Regions from separate parts of the Duganella sp. 3397 genome, predicted to be linked through region 2. Evidence: predicted binding sites of a transcription regulator. Region 2 holds the regulator's gene; the other holds the start of a gene.
The links. Region 2 encodes FliA, which starts transcription of late flagellar genes. Its sites were predicted from a motif close to CTAAAGTTTNNNNNNNNNNNGCCGNTA; they were not measured.
Positions count from the first base shown of each region.

Region 1: J2X54_RS00240 (heme utilization protein) is a predicted target of FliA. The motif match lies at 2,984-3,010, and genes of this name have one in related genera.

Region 1 is NZ_JAVDVB010000001.1:56,018-60,437, forward strand. It holds gene J2X54_RS00240 (heme utilization protein) at 1-2,819, opposite strand, end outside; gene J2X54_RS00245 (hypothetical protein) at 3,550-3,960, opposite strand; gene J2X54_RS00250 (CusA/CzcA family heavy metal efflux RND transporter) at 4,030-4,420, opposite strand, start outside.
Region 2 is NZ_JAVDVB010000006.1:104,422-108,841, forward strand. It holds gene flgM (flagellar biosynthesis anti-sigma factor FlgM) at 1-161, shown strand, start outside; gene J2X54_RS20315 (flagellar protein FlgN) at 170-634, shown strand; gene motD (flagellar motor protein MotD) at 727-1,503, opposite strand; gene J2X54_RS20325 (flagellar motor protein) at 1,505-2,251, opposite strand; gene J2X54_RS20330 (RNA polymerase sigma factor FliA) at 2,233-2,964, opposite strand; gene J2X54_RS20335 (antiactivator of flagellar biosynthesis FleN protein) at 2,982-3,806, opposite strand; gene flhF (flagellar biosynthesis protein FlhF) at 3,799-4,420, opposite strand, start outside.

The DNA.
Region 1 (4,420 bases), on a different contig from region 2:
GACAGCGCGACCAGCTGGCTGGTCGTGAACGCGGCAACTTGCGCCGTTTTCAGGGCAGCGATGTCGCCGCTCGACAGGCCGGCCAGGTCGGCTACTTCGATGGCAACCAGGTTGCTGGTCGACAGTGCCGCCACTTGCGCGGTGGTCAGGCCGGCGATCTGGTTCGACGACAGCGCGACGATCTGGTCGGAGGTCAAACCATTGGCGATGTTGGCGGTCGAGATGGCCGACAGCGACGCGGTGGTCAGCGCCTGCACCTGGGCGGTGGTGATCGCTGCCACTTGCGTCGAGGTCAGGCCGGCAAACGCGGCGGTTTTCAGCGCGGCCATGTCAGCCGTTTCCAGCGCGACGATGGCGTCGGTGGTCAGGGCAGCGACTTGCGCGGTGGTCAGCGCGTTGGCGGCGGTGGTGGAGAGCGCCACGATCTGATCGGTGGTCAGGGCACGCACCTGGTTGGTGGTCAGCGCGGCCAGGCTGGCGGTTTTCAGCGCAGCGAAGTCAGACGTTTCGAGCGCGGCAATCGCGGCGGTGGACAGGCCGGCCACTTGCTGGCTGGTCAGTACGCCAGCCTGGGTGGTGGTCAGCGCGACGATCTGGTCGGTGGTCAGCGCGGCAGCACCGGCGGTGGTCAGCGCGACGATCTGGCCGGTGGACAGTGCTACCAGCTGGGTGGTGGTCAGGGCGGCCACTTGCGCCGTTTTCAGGGCGGCGATACCGGCGGTGGTAATACCGGCCAGGTCGGCCACTTCGATGGCGACCAGGTTGCTGGTCGACAGCGCGCCAACTTGCGCGGTGGTCAGGCCGGCGATCTGGTTCGACGACAGCGCGACGATCTGGTCGGAGGTCAAACCGTTGGCGATGTTGGCGGTCGAGATGGCCGACAGCGATGCGGTCGACAGGGCTTGCACCTGGCCGGTGGTCAGGGCAGCGACTTGCGACGAAGTCAGGCCGGCAAACGCGGCGGTTTTCAGCGCAGCCAGGTCGGCCGTTTCCATGGCGACGATGGCGTCGGTGGTCAGGGCCGCGACTTGCGCAGTGGTCAGCGCGTTGGCGCCGGCGGTGGTCAGGGCCACCACCTGGTCGGTCGTCAGGGCACGGACCTGGTTGGTGGTCAGCGCGGCCAGGCTGGCGGTTTTCAGCGCCGCGAAGTCAGACGTTTCGAGCGCGGCAATCGCGGCGGTGGACAGGCCGGCCACTTGCTGGCTGGTCAGTACGCCAGCCTGGGTGGTGGTCAGCGCGACGATCTGGTCGGTGGTCAGCGCGGCAGCGCCAGCGGTGGTCAGCGCCACGACCTGGTTGGTGGACAGTGCCGCCAGCTGGTTGGTGGTCAGGGCGGCCACTTGTGCGGTACGCAGGGCAGCGATACCGGCGGTGGTGATGCCAGCCAGGTCGGCCACTTCGATGGCGACCAGGTTGCTGGTCGACAGCGCAGCAACCTGGGCAGAGGTCAGGCCGGCGATCTGGTTCGAGCTCAACGCAACGACCTGGTCGGAGGTCAGGCCGTTGGCGATATTGGCGGTCGAGATGGCAGACAGCGACGCGGTCGACAGGGCTTGCACCTGGCCGGTGGTCAGGGCGGCGACTTGCGTCGAGGTCAGGCCGGCGAACGCGGCGGTTTTCAGCGCAGCCAGGTCGGCCGTTTCCATGGCGACGATGGCGTCGGTGGTCAGGGCAGCGACTTGCGCAGTGGTCAGCGCGTTGGCGCCGGCGGTGGTCAGGGCCACCACCTGATCGGTCGTCAGGGCACGGACCTGGTTGGTGGTCAGCGCGGCCAGGCTGGCGGTTTTCAGGGCGGCGAAATCAGACGTTTCCAGCGCGGCAATCGCGGCGGTGGACAGGCCGGCCACTTGCTGGCTGGTCAGTACGCCAGCCTGGGTGGTGGTCAGCGCGACGATCTGGTCGGTGGTCAGCGCGGCAGCGCCAGCGGTGGTCAGTGCCACGATCTGGCCGGTGGACAGGGCTACCAGCTGGTTGGTGGTCAGTGCGGCGATTTGATTCGATTTCAGAGCGGCGATACCGGCGGTGGTGATGCCGGCCAGGTCGGCTATTTCGATGGCCACCAGGTTGCTGGTCGACAGTGCCGCCACTTGCGCGGTGGTCAGGCCGGCGATCTGGTTCGAGCTCAGCGCGACGATCTGGTCGGAAGTCAGGCCGCTGGCGATGTTGGCGGTGGACAGTGCCGACAGCGATGCGGTGGACAGCGCCTGCACCTGGGTGGTGGTCAGAGCGGCCACTTGCGCGGAAGTCAGCGCGGCGATCGAGGCGGTTTTCAGCGCAGCCAGGTCGGCCGTTTCCAGCGCGACGATGGCGTCGGTGGTGAAGGCGGCCACTTGCTGGCTGGTCAAGGCGTTGGCGGCGGCGGTGGACAGCGCGACGATCTGGTCAGTGGTCAGGGCTTTGACCTGGGCGGTGGTCAACGCGGCGATCGAGGCGGTCTTGAGGGCGACGAAATCAGCGGTTTCCATGGCCACGATGGCCTCGGTACCGAAGGCGGCAACTTGCGCGGTGGTCAGCGCGCCGGCCTGGCTAGTGGTCAGCGCGACGATCTGGTCGGACGACAGCGCGCGCACTTGCGCGGTGGTCAGGCCGTTCAGGGCGCTTGTAGTGAGGGCGGCGAAGTCCTCGGTGGCCATGCGCGAGATGGTAGCGGTGGAGATGGCGGCTATTTGCTGCGAACGCAGCGCCATCACCTGGTTCGTGGTCAACGCCACAATCTGATCCGACGTCAGATCCGTGAAATTGGAAGTGCCCAACGCGGCGATCTGCGTGGTGGTGATGGCCGCAACGTTTTGCGTGCTTAAACCGGTGAAATAGCCCATGTGTAAATCTCCTAAAAGAAGGCGCTGATTCGATGTCTGTCCAAAAGTTAACAACGGCCCTGTCCGTCGTCGTTGGCCTTCGTCAGTGGCAATATGCCGTTTTATTAATATGTATTTATAACCAAGCCGTGAGTACCGCCGCAACAAAGCGCTCGTATCGTTCTTTACGTCAACAAAAATGTTAACTTTAGCAAACGGTGCGAGCTTTTTTTATTGCGCAATATGCAAAAACTATTTCTTATCTAATTCACCACAAGAATTCGGGGTAAAGTGCCCGAAGGGGAAAGCCAGCTGGCAGCATGGATACAGGGCGACCGGCAGGAATCTTCCGCTGAGTAAACTTATTCCCATTAGGAAAAATATCTGATTGCGGGTTGATCCATTGTCGACTCAAAAATATAAGCCTTTGAAAACAATGTATTTTTTTCAAACGATGGGGAGCTGACCAGCTACCCGGAACGTCCGAAGTAACGCAAAGTATAGCTGACTTACTTGCTGAAAAGAATTTATTTGACGCCCTGTCTCGTTGAAGCAACCAACTTTCAGACAATATTTAGCGGGCAATAAAAATGCAAAATCGGCCACCTTGCATTACTTTCACAAAATTAACCTTGATTAATGGCATTAAAACATCGTTTCTACAACAGTATTTCACAATCGTAACTTTGTGAAATCATACTGTGCATCAATGTTGTGACCGGACAATGACTTGTATTAGAGACAGTTGTTTTCAGCGCGCGGACGGCGCTTGAGAGAATGGACGGTGACGCAGGCGCCAGACCAGTACTGTTGCCGTGGCGGCCAGCAGGACCAGCGCCACCACGTTGAGGACGAACACGCCATGGCCGAACCGCGCCACCAGGCCCAGGCTCACGCCCGCCTTGACGCTGAACTGCCAGCTGCCGTCGTAGGGAAAATAACTGCCCACCTGGGGCAGGTAATAGAAGATACCGCCGATCAGACCGCTGATCATGCGCCTGAGCGACAGCACGGCCGCCAGGAAACCGAGCATGGCCACGCCGAACACAACTGCTAGCGCACCGCCGGCCTGCTGCGGACCGAGCAAGCCGAGGCTGACGGCCAGCGCCAGCGCGCTATTCAATAACAGTACCCGCGCCAGCCATTTTTCAAATTCCTGCATCTGGTGATCTCTTCGACTAACCGCGCCCGCTGCGCGCCGCGGAATTGTACCCTGCGGCGCACAGCTCACTCAGGCCGTCCTGCGGCCATGCACCAGCCGATACAACAATGGCAACACCAGCAGGGTCAACGCGGTGGAAGACAAAATGCCGCCGATGACCACCGTGGCCAGCGGGCGCTGCACCTCGGCGCCGGTGCCGGTGGCCAGCGCCATCGGCACGAAACCGAGCGATGCCACCAGCGCCGTCATCAACACCGGCCGCAGCCGGCCCAGCGCACCCGCGCGGATGGCCTGCTCCACCGTCAGGCCGTCTTCACACAGCTTGCGGATGAACGAGATCAGCACCAGGCCGTTGAGCACCGCCACGCCGGACAGCGCGATAAACCCCACCGCCGCCGAAATCGACAGCGGAATGCCGCGCAGCGCCAGCGCGGCGATGCCGCCGGTGAGCGCGAACGGA
Region 2 (4,420 bases):
CAGCGAGTGCCGCCAATGGCGCAGGCGCGGTGTTCGACAGCAAGAAAGTCGAACGCATCAAGCTGGCGATTGCCGATGGGCAGTTCCAGGTCAACTCGGAAAAAGTGGCGGATGGCTTGCTCGATACGGTCAAGGATCTGCTGCACTCAAGACAACGTTAGGATAGACAATGACCACGGTCACCCCGCTCGACAACCTGCGCGAAGAAGCGCACATCATGACCACCTTGCTGGACTTGCTGAAGCAGGAGCAACAGATGCTGGTATCGGCGGAGATCGAAGGCCTGGATGTAGTCACCAGCAAGAAAACCGCGTTGATCACGCAAATGACCTTGCTGTCGGCCCAGCGCCATCGCGCCCTGGGCAAGGCCGGTTTCCCGGCCGAAGAAGCGGGCATGGAGGCGTGGATTGCCGCCAGCGGCGATGCCAGCATCGCCCAGGCCTGGGCCGCCCTGCTCGAGACCACGCGCGAAGCCAAAGAGCTCAACCGTGTGAACGGCATGCTGATCAACAAGCAAATCAATAACACCCAGGGCGCGTTGGCGGCCCTGCGGCCTACGGCCGGCGGTCAGACTTACAGCGCGACCGGCATGTCGAATCCGATTCCACGCAGCCGCGGCTTCCTCGCCGGCTAATCGTTTTTACCCCGCACAGCAAAGCGGGTCGGACCCCGTACGGGGTCCGACCCCAAACGCCAACGCACACGTACAGGGTCACAGTTGCCGGGTTACTGCTGCGGCACCACCTCGGTCGGCAATTCGGTGACCGGATCGGGCAGGCCCGACAAAATCGTTACCGCCACCCGGCGGTTGCGGGCGCGGCCGATGGGGTCGTCGTTGGAGGCGACCGGCACGTTCGAGCCGAAGCCCACTGCCGTCAGGCGGGTCGGCGCCACGCCGTTTTCCACGAACAGGCGCACCACGCTGCTGGCGCGCACTGACGACAATTCCCAGTTCGACGGGAACTGCGCATTGCTGATCGGCAGGTCGTCGGTGTGGCCCTCCACTTGCACGTTGTGGGTATCGTTCTTGAGCAGCACGCCTACCGCGCTCAGCGCTTCCACCGACTCCGGCGTCAGGCGCGCGTCGGCCGGGTCGAACAGCACGCTGGCGTTGATTTCCACGCTCACACCGCGGCTGTTTTGCGTGACCCGCACTTTCCCTTCCTTGACCAGCGGCGCCAGCGTGGACAGTAAATCCTGCGCCAGCCTGGTCATCTCCTGCCGTTCCTGCTTGAGCATCTCGGCGCGGCGTTTCAGGGCGGGATTGGGGATCGGCAGATTGGGCACCTCGGTGTTGGTCACCGGCGCGGCGCCGGCGCCGCCGAAAGCGTCACCGAGGGCATCGGAAAACACCTTGTACTTGCCGATATTGACCGACGAGATGGCGTACATCACGACAAAAAACGCGAACAGCAAGGTGATGAAATCGGCATACGAGATCAGCCAGCGCTCGTGGTTTTCCACTTCCTCGTCGAATTTCTTGCGGGCGCGCCGGTAGTGCATATCAGTGCTCACGCATCAGGGTAGCGATGCGTTCTTCGATCACGCGCGAGTGGTCGCCAGTGGCAATGTCGTAAAACACGGCGGCGGCAATTTCCTGCTGGTGGACGTTCTGGTTGACGATGGCCTTGAGCTTGTTGGCAATCGGATAGAAGAACAGGTTGGCCAGGCCCACGCCGTAAATCGTCGAGACGAACGCGACCGCAATGCCGGCGCCCAGCTTGGTGGGGTCGGTCAGGTTTTCCATCACGTGGATCAGGCCCAGCACGGCGCCCAGGATGCCGATGGTAGGCGCGTAGCCGGCAGCGGACTCCCACACCCGCACGGCCAGGCGCTCCTCGGTTTCGTAGGCAGTGATTTCGGTGTCGAGCAGCTGGCGCAGCTTGTCGGGATTGATGCCGTCGACGATCAGGCGCAAGCCCTTGGTATTGAATTTGTCTTTCGACGCCAGCATGTGGCGCTCGAGCGAGAGCAGGCCGTCGCGGCGCGCGGCCAGGTTCCAGGCGCTGATGTCGCGCGCCAGGGCGGCGCGGGTATCGGGCGGCGGCGCAAACACCATGCGCAGCATTTTCATGCCACGCACAAAGGTGCGCAACTTCGATTGCAGCAGCACGGCGCCGAAGGTGCCCACCACCACGATGGCAAACGCGGCCGGCTGCACCAGTGACGACAGCTTGCCACCTTCCATGGTCTGGCCGATGGCGATGCCGATCAACGCAATGACGACACCGGCTATGCTGGCCCAGTCCATGCCTTCTCCCTCAGATTGGCCCGCAGGCGCGCCACGGCTTGCGTATGCAGTTGCGATACGCGCGATTCCGACACGCCCATGACGGCGCCGATTTCTTTCAAGTTGAGCTCCTCTTCATAATACAGCCCCATCAGGATCTTCTCGCGCTCGGGCAAGGCGTCGATGGCGTTGATCACGGCCTGGCGGAAGTCGGTGTCGAGCAGCGCGCGCAGCGGATCGGATTCTTCATCGGAACAGTAGCGGTCGAGGAAGCTGTCGTTGCCATCGTCGTCGTGAAAATCCTCGTAGTACACCAGCTGGTGGCCGCCGCCGTCGGACAGCATGTCCTGGTAGTCGGACAGCGACAGCTTGAGCGACTTGGCCACTTCCGACTCGGTCGGTGGATGGCCGAGCTTTTGCTGCAGCGTGCTCATGGCCGCTTCGATCTTGCGCATGTTCTGGCGCATCGAGCGCGGCAGCCAGTCGCTGGTGCGCAGCTCGTCGAGCATGGCGCCACGGATGCGCAGCACGGCATAGGTCTCGAACTGCGCGCCATGGGTTTCTTCGTAACGGTTGATGGCGTCGAGCAGCCCGATCATGCCGGCCTGGACCAGATCATCGACCTCTACGCTGGGCGGCAATTTTGCCTTCATGTGATGGGCAAGACGCTTGACCAACGGCATGTGCTGCGTCAGCAAGGTGTTCTTGTCCGCTTTCCCTTTGACCGTGTACATAGCCTATTATTTTACTTTCAAGCGCTAAAGTGATTGCCGCTCCCCGTCTGGAAAGTAGGCGAGCCAGCCAGCGCAAAGCGCCCCGCCAGTTGACGAAAGGCCACCGATGCACCGGCCAGCGGAAACGCATCCACCACCGCGCGCCCCAACCGCGCGGCGCGCTGCAGGTATTCATCGGCCGGCACCGAGCCCATCGAGACCAGGTTGACGGCCAGGTAACGGCTGGCAGCTTGTGCCATATTATCGTAAACCAACTTCGCTTCGGCCTCTGATGCGCCGGTGACAAGAATTCCGAATGGCCGGCGACCGAACTCCTGGTTCAATTGCTTGATCAAACTGTAGGCAGCCTTGATCGAACCGGCGTTGGCCGACACCTGCACCACGATCTCGGAACTGGCCATCACCGGTACGGGGAATGACTCGCCGTCGAATTCCCCATCGACGATCACCATGCCGGTCTGCTTGACCAGCACATCGAAGGCCTTGGCCAGGCGCCGGGTTTCGTCGGGACCGGTGCGCGGCATGCCGCGTGTCATCGACGCCACAGAAAAGCCTTGCGGCGCCTGGTGCAGCACCTGGTTCAGTGCGCATTCCTGGCGCGCCACGTTGAGCAGGCTGGCGCCGCCGTCGAGGCCGAGCCGGCTGGCCACGCCGCGCGCGCTGGCGCAGGCGTCCATCAGCAGCACGTCGTTGCCGGCCCGGGCCAGCGAGGCGCCCAGGTTGACCAGCATGGCGCCCTTGTCGTCTTGCGCGGTGGCGGACAGGAAGGTAACGATGCGGGGCTTGGGCCCCGCCAGCATGCGGCGCAGGCCTTCGGCCTGGTCGAAATCGAAATTAGCCAAGGTGGACCTCGCGCATCGCAGTATGTTGATTGCCCGACATCAGCAATGGCAGTTCATTGTCCAGGTACTGGGTGTTTACCACGTCGCGTTTCAACTTGAACGCGCGGTCGATCAGGTAGGCCGGGTCGGCCAGGTGCAGGTCTTCCGGCACGCGCTGGCCATTCGAGACGTAAAACAGGTTGAGCTTCTGGCGGATCACCACGTCGAGCACGTTGCCGATGGCGGCCGCTTCGTCGAGCTTGGTCATGATGCAGCCGGCCAGGCCGCTGCCCTGGTAGGCGCGCACCACTTCCGACAGGGTTTCCTGGGTGGCCGTGGCGTTCAGGCACAGCAGGCGCTTGACGTCGGCACCGGCGCCTTGCAGCATCGAAACCTGCTCGGTGACCATCTGGTCGCGCTGGCTCACGCCCACGGTATCGATCAGCACCGTGTGCTTGTTGCGCAATTCCTTGAGGGCGATGCGCAGGTCCGCTTCATCCTTGACCGAGTGCACCATCACGCCGAGGATCTTGCCGTAGATGCGCAGTTGTTCGTGGGCGCCGATACGGTAGGCGTCGGTGGTGATCAGGGCCAGCTTTTCGGGGCCGTGGCGCATCACGCAACGCGCAGCCAGC